Regions from separate parts of the Plantibacter sp. genome, predicted to be linked through region 1. Evidence: predicted binding sites of a transcription regulator. Region 1 holds the regulator's gene; each other region holds the start of a gene.
The links. The regulator LexA, encoded in region 1, represses DNA repair genes until DNA is damaged. The targets are predictions, from matches to a motif close to TCGAACANNTGTTCGA.
Positions count from the first base shown of each region.

Region 2: the regulator LexA is predicted to act here: its motif matches at 2,494-2,509, upstream of imuA' (DnaE2-dependent mutagenesis accessory factor ImuA').
Region 3: the regulator LexA is predicted to act here: its motif matches at 2,085-2,100, upstream of AC5JOC_RS00805 (Rv2578c family radical SAM protein).

Region 1 covers NZ_JCACOF010000010.1:32,950-37,100, forward strand. Annotated here, with positions in the region: gene AC5JOC_RS12400 (histidinol-phosphate transaminase) at 1-53, opposite strand, end outside; gene AC5JOC_RS12405 (amino acid permease) at 85-1,545, opposite strand; gene lexA (transcriptional repressor LexA) at 2,301-2,999, shown strand; gene metE (5-methyltetrahydropteroyltriglutamate--homocysteine S-methyltransferase) at 3,084-4,151, opposite strand, start outside.
Region 2 covers NZ_JCACOF010000012.1:128,452-132,602, reverse strand. Annotated here, with positions in the region: gene AC5JOC_RS17915 (fatty acid desaturase family protein) at 1-926, opposite strand, end outside; gene AC5JOC_RS17910 (cold-shock protein) at 1,301-1,504, shown strand; gene AC5JOC_RS17905 (SOS response-associated peptidase) at 1,677-2,378, opposite strand; gene imuA' (DnaE2-dependent mutagenesis accessory factor ImuA') at 2,520-3,257, shown strand; gene AC5JOC_RS17895 (DNA polymerase Y family protein) at 3,254-4,151, shown strand, end outside.
Region 3 covers NZ_JCACOF010000001.1:172,419-176,569, reverse strand. Annotated here, with positions in the region: gene AC5JOC_RS00815 (carboxylesterase/lipase family protein) at 1-385, opposite strand, end outside; gene AC5JOC_RS00810 (GNAT family acetyltransferase) at 508-975, shown strand; gene AC5JOC_RS00805 (Rv2578c family radical SAM protein) at 985-2,076, opposite strand; gene AC5JOC_RS00800 (energy-coupling factor ABC transporter ATP-binding protein) at 2,952-3,884, opposite strand; gene AC5JOC_RS00795 (hypothetical protein) at 3,958-4,119, shown strand.

The sequences.
Region 1 (4,151 bases):
GGGCGCTGTCCTCGGAGGTCGTCGCGGATGGGGAGGTCGTCGAGAGCGGTCACTCCACAATGCTAGCCACTCCGACCGGCGCGCTCACTCCGCCTGACGCTCCCGACGAAGGACCTCGTGCCGGGGGCTCGCCGGGTTCAACAGCGAGTGGCGTCGCCCGTAGGCGAAGTACACGATGAGACCGATCACGAGCCAGACCCCGAACCGCAGCCAGGTCTCCCAGTGCAACTGCAGGATCAGGAAGCCGGACGCCAGGACGCCGAACGCCGGGACGAACGGCATCAACGGCAACCGGAAGGAGCGGGGCTCGTCCGGCTTCGTGTACCGGAACACGATCACCGACACGCAGACCACGATGAAGGCGGCCAGGATGCCGATGTTCGTGAGGTCGGCGACCTGCTTGATCGGGAACACCCCGGCGAAGACGGCTGCCGCGCCGCCGGCGATCCAGGTCACCCGCTGCGGCACGCCTCGCCGGTCCGTGCGCGAGAACCACCGCGGAAGGAGACCGTCGCGACTCATCGAGAACCAGACGCGGGTGACGCCCAACAGGAACGTCAGCATCACGGTGAGGATCGACAGGACGGCGAACACGGAGATGATCGTCGCCACCACGGGCAGGCCGACGCTCTGGAACGCCGATGCGAACCCGGCGGTGGGGTCGATGTCGGTGTAGTTCTGCATGCCGGTCAGGACGAGGGTGGCCGCGACGTACAGGAGCATGGCGATGATGAGGGAGAGGATGATCGCCTTCGGCATGTGCTTCTTGCCGTCCTTCGCCTCCTCGGCCGCCGTGCTCATCGCGTCGTATCCGAAGACCGCGAAGAAGACCGTCGCGGCACCGGCGAACACCGGCCCGAAACCGCTGGGGAGGAACGGATCGTAGTTCTCCCCGTCGATGTAGAAGACCCCGAGGCCGATGATGAACAGGATGAGCAGGACCTTGATCCCGACCGCGACGAGCTCGAATCGACCGAAGGCCTTCGTCCCGCGGCTCAGGATGAAGGTCACGAGGAGACAGACGAAGATGGCGGGGAGATTGACGAGGCCGCCCTTCCCCTCGTCGGCGGTCGAGGTCATCCAGGCCGGCATGTGGATCCCGATACCGGACAGGAAGGCGTCGAAGTAGCCGGAGATCCCGATCGCGACCACCGCGACGATCGCGATGTACTCGAGCAACAGGTCCCAGCCGATGAACCAGCCGATGATCTCGCCGAGCGCCACATACCCGTAGGTGTAGGCGGACCCGGCTCTCGGGATCATGCCGGCGAACTCCGCGTACGACAACGCCGCGGCCGCGGAGGCGAGACCCGCGATCAGGAACGAGAAGAGGACGGCCGGCCCGACAGCGGGCGAGGTCTCGCTCCCATGAGCGACGAGTCCGGCGAGGGAGAAGATCCCCACCCCGATGATGCCACCGACCCCGATGGCCGTGAGTTGCCAGAGCCCGAGGCTCTTGAACAGCTTCGAACCGGAGGTCTCATCCTCGATCTCCGCGATCGGCTTCTTCCGGAGCAGCGAGCGGCTCCGATCGTCTGTACTCATGCTTGCCTCCGACGATGCTGCGGGCGTCGTTGCACCGCGCCATCGACGATAGCTGAGAACCAGCGCGGAGTGACCCGCCGATTGTCGGCCTACTCGGCCGCGTACCGCTGCGGGATCGCCAGGCGCTGCCCGGGCTCGACACCGGCGGTGCTGAGCTGGTTGAGGTTCATGATCTCGGCGATGACGTCGCGCGGGTCGGCGTCGGGTGCGATGGACTCGGCCAGCTGCCAGAGCGACTCGCCCGGGTCGACCGTGATGTACGTGAACGTGGCTCCCGCCGCCGCCGTGTTGGCCGCGGCACCGCCTGCGGAGAGTCCGACGACCGCGACGCCGATGACCAGCGGGATGGCGGCGAGCGTGGTGAAGACGACGCGACCGCGCTTCGTCAGGCGGAGTCGGCGTGTGGACGGTGCGTCTGACGCGTCGGTGCCTGCGCCGTCCGTGCGGGAAGCGCCCGGTGGGACCCGATCAGTGCTGCGCTCATGTCAACCCTCCAAGAGTGTGCTCATCGTGTGATGAGGACTCGTACCCGACACTCGACCAGGAGTGCCGGATACGAACCTGTGTTCCGAATATATCTTCGATTGTTCGAATACTCAACCCTGTCTTCGTACCTGAGACGCGCGGGATCGGCGACACGCTCGAACAGATGTTTGTCTGGACGAGCTGGTGCGGATACAGTTTCGAGTGTTGGAAGCAGTACACCACCACCCACCGACATCGGTCACCGACAGCCGATCAGGGCAGGAGCGAAGATGGCAGCGAACACGGCGGGCGACGGAGCCCGGGAGCGCCAGATCGGCGGCACCCGGCGACGGAAGAGCCTGAGCGACAAGCAGCTGGCGATCCTCGACGTCATCCAGCGTTCGGTCTCACAGCGCGGGTATCCGCCGAGCATGCGCGAGATCGGCGACGCCGTCGGGCTCGCCTCCCTGTCGAGTGTCACGCACCAACTCGGACAGCTCGAACTCAGCGGATACCTCCGACGCGATCCCAACCGTCCCCGCGCCATCGAGGTGCTCATCGACCTGCCGAGCGCCGTCGAGGGCAGCGACCCCGACTCCGCTCCCCCGGTCGGCGACGCCGCCATGGTCCCGCTCGTCGGTCGCATCGCCGCCGGCATCCCGATCACGGCCGAGCAGCAGGTCGAGGAGATCTTCCCCCTGCCGCGTCAGCTGGTCGGCAAGGGCAGTCTGTTCATGCTGAAGGTCGTCGGCGACTCGATGGTCGACGCCGCGATCTGCGACGGCGACTGGGTCGTCATCCGCGAGCAGAAGACCGCCGAGAACGGCGAGATCGTCGCGGCGATGCTCGACGAGGAGGCGACCGTGAAGGTGTTCCGCCAGCGCGACGGTCACACCTGGCTGCTCCCCCGGAACTCGGCCTTCGAACCGATCCTCGGCGACCACGCCGAGGTCCTCGGCAAGGTCGTCGCCGTGCTCCGGACGGTCTGACCGACCGGACCACTCCGCGACACCGACGAGGGCCGGGACGATCCGTGGATCGTCCCGGCCCTCGTCCGTGCAGGCCCCTCGACGTCAGCCGGTCGCACCGACCCGTGCGCGGACCGCACGCGTGGCCTCGACGATGTTGGCGAGGGAGGCGACCGTCTCCTCGTAGCCTCGCGTCTTGAGTCCGCAGTCCGGGTTCACCCAGACCTGGCGCTGCGGGATCCCCTCCAGCGCGATCTCGAGCAGCGCCGTCACCTCCGCGACGCTCGGCACCCGAGGCGAGTGGATGTCGTAGACGCCCGGGCCGATGCCGTGGTCGAAACCACTCGCCCGGATGTCGGACACGACCTCCATCCGAGACCGTGCCGCCTCGATGCTCGTCACGTCGGCGTCCAGTCGTCGGATCGCGTCGATCACCACACCGAACTCGGAGTAGCAGAGGTGGGTGTGGATCTGCGTCTCGGCGCGCACGCCCGCGGTCGCCAGCCGGAAGGAGCCCACCGACCAGTCGAGGTACCGCCCCTGGTCGGCCCGCCGGAGCGGGAGCAGTTCGCGGAGTGCGGGTTCGTCGACCTGGATGATGCGGATGCCGGCCCGCTCCAGGTCGGCGATCTCGTCACGCAGGGCGAGGGCGACCTGGTTCGCCGTCTCGGCGAGCGGTTGGTCGTCGCGCACGAACGACCAGGCGAGGATCGTCACCGGGCCCGTGAGCATGCCCTTCACCGGCTTGGTGGTCAACGACTGCGTGTAGGCCGACCACTCGACCGTGATCGGCGCCGGCCGCGAGACGTCACCCCACAGGATCGACGGACGGGTGCATCGCGAACCGTAGGACTGCACCCACCCGTGCTCCGTCACGGCGAACCCGTCGAGGTGCTCGGCGAAGTACTGGACCATGTCGTTGCGCTCGGGCTCACCGTGGACGACGACGTCGATCCCGAGGTCCTCCTGCAGCGCCACGACGCGCCCGATCTCCGCGCGCATCGTCTCGACGTAGGCCTCCTCGTCGAGCGTCCCGGCGACCCGCTGCGCGCGGGCGCGACGGATGTCGCCGGTCTGCGGGAAGGAACCGATCGTCGTCGTCGGGAGGAACGGCAGGCCGAGCGCCTGCTCCTGCGCCGTGGCGCGCTCCTGGTAGTCGTCTCGGGTGAAGTC
Region 2 (4,151 bases), on a different contig from region 1:
GCCAGAGCCGGGCGAGGCATGCTCGGGAACAGGTGGTGCTCGATCTGGTAGTTCAGGCCGCCCATGAAGGTGGCCATGCCGAAGCCGCGGACGTTGCGCGAGGTCAGCACCTGCTTGCGGAGGAAGTCGAGCTTCATGTCGGCCGGGATGATCGGCATGCCCTTGTGGTTCGGCGCGAAGGACGCACCCATGTAGACGCCGAAGACCGCGAGCTGGACGCCGAGGAACGCGAACGCCATGCCGACGGGCAGGAAGAGGAAGATCGCGGCCAGGTACAGACCGACGCGGGCGACGATCATGCTGATCTCGGCGGCGCGGCCGTCGACCTTGCCCGGACCGAAGAGGGTCTTGAAGGACAGCGCGTGGAGGTTGATGCCCTCCAACATGAGGAGGGGGAAGAAGAGGTAGCCCTGCTTGCGGGTGATGAGGGCCTGCAGGCCCTTGGCCTTGGCAGCGTCCTCCTCGATGAAGGAGATCGTGTCGATCTCGATGTCGGGGTCCTTCGTGACCTGGTTCGGGTTCGCGTGGTGGCGCGTGTGCTTCGTCATCCACCACGAGTAGCTGATGCCGACGATGCCCGCCGCGAGGAACCGGCCGGCGCGGTCGTTCGCGCGGCCCGACTCGAAGACCTGGCGGTGCGAGGCCTCGTGGGCGAGGAAGGCGAACTGGGTGAGGATGATGCCGAGCGCGCCGGCGATGAGCAGCTGGAACCAGGACTCGCGGAGCAGGACGAACCCGGTGACGCAGCCGAGGAGCGCGATCACGAGGAACGAGAACGTGAGGATGTAGAACGTGCGGTGGCGGCGGAGGAGTCCCGCTTCGCGAACCGTCTTCAACAGCGACGAGTAGGAGCTGGTGACGTTCGCAGCGCCGGGCTTGCGGGGGCTCGTGGCACGAACCGGGCCGAGGATGGCTTCAGTTGACATGGGCACTCCGGAGGAATCGTGTCGACTTCCCAGCCGGGGCGATGAGCGGATGCTCGGACGAGCGCGAGCTCTGCAGATGGCCACAGCCTACGGTCGGTGTCTGAAGAATCACCCCACATCACGACATCCGACCCCAGATCAGGCCACTCACCCGCCAGTTGTCGAGAAAAGACGCAGAATTGGCCAATCCGTTACGTGTTCGGCTGCCGTTTCGAGCCGAGATGGGCTAACGTGGATCGAAGTTGTTGTGTTGCGCAGGTATTTCAAGCCGCGTTTCCACCGATGGATACGCTGCTTTTCTGAGGAGCGAGCAAAGAACACCGCGACGAACGGGCCCGAAAGTCGGGAACGGTCACTCATGAAAGAGGAAATACATGTCAACTGGAACTGTGAAGTGGTTCAACGCCGAAAAGGGCTTCGGATTCATCACTCCTGACGACGGCAGCGCCGACGTCTTCGCACACTTCTCCGCCATCGCGACGAGCGGCTACCGCTCGCTCGAGGAGAACCAGAAGGTCGAGTTCGAGACCAACCAGGGCCCCAAGGGCCTGCAGGCCGAGAACATCCGCCCCCTCTGATTCTCTGATCAGTCGGAGCTGACGATCCGAGCGGCCGGTCATTCCAGCCCTCGCGTCTGAGACACCGAGAACCGCCCCTGACGTTCGCGTCAGGGGCGGTTCTGTGTGTCCGGGGTGGGTTTCGTGTTTCCGGGGCGGTTCCGTTCCGCGCCTCCGGGCGACTCTCCTGCGGCTACTCCTGGACGGGGAGGATGAGCTCAGGACCATCGCCCTGCAACGGCGCCACCCGGTGGAAGACGAGCTGCTCCGCGACGTCGGTCGCTGCGGACACCATCTCGTCGACCTCGTCCTGGTCGGCCTCGTGGTGCGGATCGAGCCAGGCGTCCCAGCATTCCGGAGGCAGCGTCACGGGCGTCCGTGGGTGCAGCTCCTGCAAGGGACCGACCGCCGGCCGCGTGAGGATGGTCGCGCTCAGCACCCAACGCCGTGGGTCGTCGTCCGGTAGCGAGCGGTCGCGCCACCACGAGTAGAGGGCCGCGAAGACGATCGGTTCACCACCAGCGGTCTGCACGTAGTACGGGGTCTTCGTCGCACCCTCGGTGTGCCACTCGTAGTACCCGGCGGCAGGGACCAACGCGCGCTTCTGCTTGACCGATGGCGCGAACGTGGGCTTGGTGGTGACCTCCTCCGCGCGAGCGTTGAAGGTCGGGTACTGACTCTTCAACTCGGTGGCGAACGACGGCACGAGTGACCACCGCGCCGATTCGAGCCGGCGGACCACCGGCCCCGTCTTCACCGAGTCGAGGATGATCGGGATCTGCTCGGTCGGGCGCACGTTGTACGAGGGCCCGGGCAGCTCGGCAGCCGCGTGGTCGATGTCGAAGAGCTCGATGAGTTCCTCGGTGGATTCGGTCACGACGAAACGTCCGCACATGGGCCCAGCGTACCGGGCGCTGCTGACACCGCGGACCGCGTGTCGGTGGGATGCAGGACCATGGTCGAGTCATCCGTCAGTCGTCGTCGAGACCGGATCGAGCCGGTTGACTTGTTCGAAGATATGTTCGAATATTGAGCCATGGCCCTCCGCGCACTCGTCGACTCCCCCGTCAGGGCGGACACCGCGACCGAGCTGCACGAACTCCAGGGGCGCATCAAGCGGATGCAGGGGACGCGCCTCGACACCCGATCCCTGCCGACCGCTCCTGAGCTCTCCCGGCTCCTGCCCGGTGGCGCCCTCCAGGCCGGAGGCAGCTACTCCGTGCTCGGCTCCACGGCACTCGCCATGTCGCTCATGGCCGGACCGTCCGCAGCCGGGACCTGGTGCGCCGTCATCGGTCTCCCGTCGTTCGGCGTGGAGGCGGCGGCCTCCATGGGCATCGACCTCGAACGACTCGTCCTCGTCCCCCAGCCCGGTCCGGACTGGCTCACGGTCACCGCGGCCATGGCCGACGTCGCCGGCGTGCTCATCACAGCGCCTCCCGGACGGATCGCCCCGAGCGACGCCGCCAGACTCGCGGCTCGCCTCCGGCAGCGCGAGGCCGCACTGATCGTCCTCGGTTCCTGGCCGCAGAGCGATGCGACGTTGCGCGTGACCGAGAGCTCCTGGAGCGGCCTCGGGGCGGGGCACGGACATCTCCGGCATCGGCGGCTCACCGTCAGCTCGATGCTCGGCCAGGGGGCTGCGGGCCGGCCCAGGACCGCACACCTGACGCTGCCCCTGGGATCGACCGAGGGTCGCACCGCGCCGCTCGCCGGCTCCGGCCTCCTCGACGACGACACGGTCGTCCGGCTCCCGATGGTCGTGAACCGATGACGACCGAACCGCCTGCGGGACCGGTCGAGCGCACCATGGTCCTCTGGTGCCCCGACTGGCCGATCGTGGCGGCACGACTCTCCGGGACGCTGTCCGAGGACACGACCGACGCTCCGCTGGCCCTGGTCGAGCATGGTGAGGTCCTGGCCTGCGACGCCACCGCACGTCGAGCAGGAGTGCGGCGAGGACTCCGTGTCCGCGAGGCTGAGGCCCGCTGTCCGGAACTGGCGACCGCCGACTACGACCCGGTCGTCGACACCCGCGCCTTCGAGCCGATCCTCCTCGGCATCGAGGAGCTCATGCCGGGCGTCCAGCCCTTCCGGGCCGGGCTCTGCGCCATCCGATCCCGAGGACCGAGCAGATACTACGGCGGCGAGTCGGCTGCGGCGGAGGTCCTCCTGGCCCGCCTCGACGAGCTCGGTGTCCCCGATGCACGGATCGGCATCGCCGACGGCCCCTTCGCCGCGGAGCAGGCCGCGAGGTCCACCGCGTTCCAGCAGGACGGTTCCCGGATCATCGTCATCCCCTCCGGAGCCTCTCCCGCCTTCCTGGCCCCACTCCCCCTGTCCACACTCGGGCGCCCCGAACTCAGCTCACTGCTGCACCGGCTCGGGATCAGCACCCTGGGGGCGTTCGGCGCACTGCCCGCGACCGAGGTCCGCGACCGCTTCGGCCCCGACGGCGCCCGAGCGCACCGCCTCGCAGCCGGCGCGGACGCCCGAAGCGTCGTCCCTCGCGTGCCGCCGACGGAGCTGGCCGTGTCGATCGCCTTCGAGCCCCCGCTCGACCGCATCGACCAGCTGACCTTCGGGTTCCGGCAGTCCGCGGAACGGTTCATCACCGGCCTGGCCGAGGCCGGCCTCGTGACCACCGCGATCACGATCAGCATGCGGA
Region 3 (4,151 bases), on a different contig from region 1:
CGACGCCGTCGCGAGCGAATGCGGTGCCGTCGTAGGCGTCGAGCGCGTTGGAGCCGTGGACGAACGAGCCTCCGTGGATCCAGACCATCACCGGGCGCAGGGCGGTCGACGGCTCGGTCGGTGTCCACACGTTGACGTTGAGGATCTCGTTCCCCGGCACGGTCACCGTGGAGAGGAGGTCGCCGACCGCGCCGGCATACGGGGCCTGCGGTGCGGTGGCGCCGGGCCGGGTCGCGTCGCGCGGCTCGTCCCAGGGCTCGACCGGCTGGGGGAGGCGGAACCGGTCGTCGCCGAACGGCGCCGCCGCATACGGGATGCCGAGGAAGCTGGAGACACCGCCTGCGCTGCGTCCGGTGACCGGGCCGCTGCCGGTGTCGACGGTGATCGGCGTGGGGCTGGTCGTCCGACCGGGTGTCGTCGTCGGCCGGTTCCAGCCCAGGGTCGATGCTCATACGCGTCCGTTCGTCGATGCTCGGGTGACCAACTGTATCGACGGCGGTCGTACGCGTGCCTGTGCATCGGACGGGAGACGGGTGCGGAAGACTGGAACGATGCAGATCCGTCCGTTCACCCCAGCCGACACCGACGCCGTCATCGCCCTCTGGCAGCACCGTCGGGCTCACCCGACCGTGGAACGACCCGGCGAAGGACATCGAGCGCAAGTCGACGACGCAGCCCGAGCTGTTCCTCGTCGCGGTGGATGCCGACGGTGCCGTCGTCGGCACCGCGATGGTGGGGTACGACGGCCACCGCGGATGGGTGCACTACCTGGCCGTGTCGCCGGCCCAGCAGGGTGGTGGACTCGGTCGGGGGCTCATGGCCGAGGCCGAGCGCCTGCTCATCGGACTCGGGTGCCCGAAGATCAACCTCATGGTCCGGACGGGCAACGACCGGGTGATCGGGTTCTACGAGGCGCTCGGGTACGGCACCGACGAGGTCGCGCTGCTCAGCAAGCGGCTCATCCCCGACGCCTGAGGCTCCGGGTCAGAAGAGGGTCGGCTGGACCTGCAGGCCGGTCGTGACGAACTCCGGCGCCCGCTTGCGCAGCTCGGCCCGCTCGCCGTACCCGTCGCGCAGCATGCCGAGTGCCGACGAGCGGACACCCCCGGTGGCGGGGTCCTCGGTGCCGCGCTCGAGCCCGTGATCGCGGATCATCGGGCGGATGCGCGCTGCCAGCCACTTCCGGTACTCCTTCGGGGCGTAGGCGCCGTCGGCGTACATCGAGGTGTACCGGTCGACGAGCTCGGGGTGCTCCCGCGACAGCCACTGCATGAACCAGGGTTTGACGCCGGCCTTCAGGTACAGGGTCGAGAAGAGGACGGTGCTCGCGCCGGCCTCGCGGATGCGCGACAGGGCGAGGTCGAGGTGGTCGACGGTGTCGGTCAGGTAGGGGAGGATCGGCATCATGAAGACCCCGACGTCGAAGCCGAGGTCGGCAGCGGCGCGGACGGTCGCGAGTCTGGCCGCCGCCGTCGGGGTGCCGGGCTCGATCGACTGCTGCAGCTCGTCGTCGTAGATGGCGATCGACATGGCGAGGTCGACCGGCACGCGCTCAGCGACCTCGGCCAGGAGGGGCAGGTCGCGCCGGAGCAGCGTGCCCTTCGTCAGGATCGAGAACGGGGTTCCCGAGTCGGCGAGGGCCTTGATGATCCCCGGCATGAGGCGGTACTTGCCCTCGGCGCGCTGGTACGGGTCGGTGTTCGTGCCGAGTGCCACCGGGTGCCTGCCCCAGCTCGCCTTCGCGAGCTCCTTCTCGAGGACCTCGGCGACGTTCACCTTGACGATGAGCTGCGAGTCGAAGTCCTTCCCGGCATCGAGGTCCAGGTACGAATGCGTCGGTCGGGCGAAGCAGTACACGCAGGCATGGGAGCAGCCCCGATAGGGGTTGATGGTCCACCCGAACGGCATCACGGACTGGCCGGGCACGCGGTTGAGTGCGGACTTCGCGAGCACCTCGTGGAAGGTGATCCCGGCGAACTCGGGCGTCTGGACGCTGCGCACGAGGTTGTTCAGCTTCGCGAGGCCCGGCAGCGCCGACGTCGTCTCAACCCCGAGTTCCTGTCCGCTCCACCGCATGCCTCCATTAGAACATACGTTCGAGTGCTGCGGGTGACTCCGGACGATCAGTTCCGGATGACGGGACCCGGACCGGCGGCGAGGCTCCACCACAGGAGAGCGGCGCTCACGAGCCAGAAGGCGACCATGAAGCACCAGTCTCGGGTGCGGAACGGGATGCGGGTCCGCTCCGTCCGCTGCGGATGGGCGCCGAACGCGCGGGAGTCCATGGCGAGCGCGACCCGCTCCGCGTGACGGATGGCACCGGCCAGCAGCGGCACGACGGTGCCGGCGGCCCGGCGGACGGCGGCGATCGGTCCGCGACCCTCGGCCATGCCGCGGACCCGGTGGGCGGAACGGATGACCTCCAGCTCGTGCCCGAACCGCGGCACGAACCGGTAGGCGGCGAGCGCCGTGTACCCGATCCGGTACGGGCACGTGCAGCTGCTGGATCATCGCGCGCACGAACTCCGGGCCGGTCGAGGTGAGGCCGCCGATGCAGGCGAGGACGAGGAGGGCCGCGAGCCGCAGTGCCGTCGCGAGGCCGACGAGCAGCGCCCCGAGGAAGAACCGGTAGTCGCCGACCTGGAACAGCAGGACGGACTGGTCGACGCGGCTCGGGTCGGTCCACAGGCCGAAGCTGAACGACATGATCGCGACGATGAGCGGCAGCGCCACGAAGAGCAGGAGGGCGACCGTCCGCGTGAGGCTGGCCCCGACGAGGATGACCACGACCGCGAGGGCGATGAACAGCGCCGGCGTGACCGGGTCCCTCGTGAACGCGAGCAGGATCATCACCGGGAGCGGAGCGCCGAGCTTCGCGAGCGGGTTCAACCGGTACAGGAATCGACCGGCCGGTGCCGTGCCCGAGGCGTACGGGTCGATCGTCGTGGCGCTCATCGGGCGGCCGCCCCGGGCAGGTCGTCGAGTCTCGACAGGTGCCGCCAGTCGGGGTGGTTCGCCAGCGAGCGCATCGCCTGGGCGAGCGGTGGTGGGCGGAGCCCCGCGCGGCGCAGGAGCTCGTCGTCGCCGAGGACCGCGGCGGTCGTGTCGTGGGCGAGCAGGCGACCGCCGGCCATCACCGCGACGTGACTCGCGTGATCGGCGACGAGCTGGAGGTCGTGGGTCACGACGAGGACCGTGGTGCCCTGCGCGTTGAGTCCGGCGAGGAGGTCCAGGAGCTCGTTCGCCCGCGCCCGGTCCTGACCGAAGGTCGGTTCGTCGAGCGCGAGCACCGGAGCTCCGGCGATGAGGGCGCTCCCGACGGACAGCCGGCGCTTCTGGCCGCCGGACAGGAGGAACGGGTGCACGTCGCGTGCGGATTCCAGGCCGAACCGCCGCAGCAGGTCGTCGACGCGCCGCTCGATCTCGGTGTCGTCGACGCCCCGGATCCGCAGGCCGTGCGCGAGTTCGTCGTGGACGGTGTGGGCGATGAACTGGTGCTCGGGGTTCTGGAAGACGAAGCCGATGTGCGCCGCGATCGTCCGGACGTCGCTGCGCCCCGGGTCGATCCCGCCGACGTCGATGCGCCCGCGGGGAGGCCGGACCACCCCGGCGATCGCCTGGAGCAGGGTCGTCTTGCCGGCACCGTTCGTCCCGATCACCGCGAGGAAGTCGCCCGTCCCGACCTCGAGGCTCACCTCGTGGAGGATCGGGGTGCGCCGGCGGCCGCGACCGCGTTCGACGCTGAGCCGGTCGACGCGGACCGCCACCGACCGCTCGGCGGTGACCGGGGCGACGGGTGCTGTCGGCGGCGTCGGCAGTGCGGTCGCGTCGAGTGCGGCGGTCAGCTCGGCGGGTGTCAGGGGGAGGTCCGGCAGCAGCGACACCGCCCTCCCGCAGTCGCAGGGCCGCGAGCGTCGCGACCGGGAGCCAGACGCCCATCGCGAGGAGTTCGTCGAGGTGGCCGAGCAGGACGTCGCGGGTCGGGCCGTCGAAGGCGAGCCGCCCGTCACGATCGAGGACGACGACCCGGTCGACGAGGTCGATGGCGGCGTCGAGGTTGTGCTCGACGAGCAGGATCGCGTGCCGCTTCCCGGCGCCGTCGGGTCCGGAGACGAGTGAACGGAGGGCGGCGTAGACCTCCTCGATCCCGG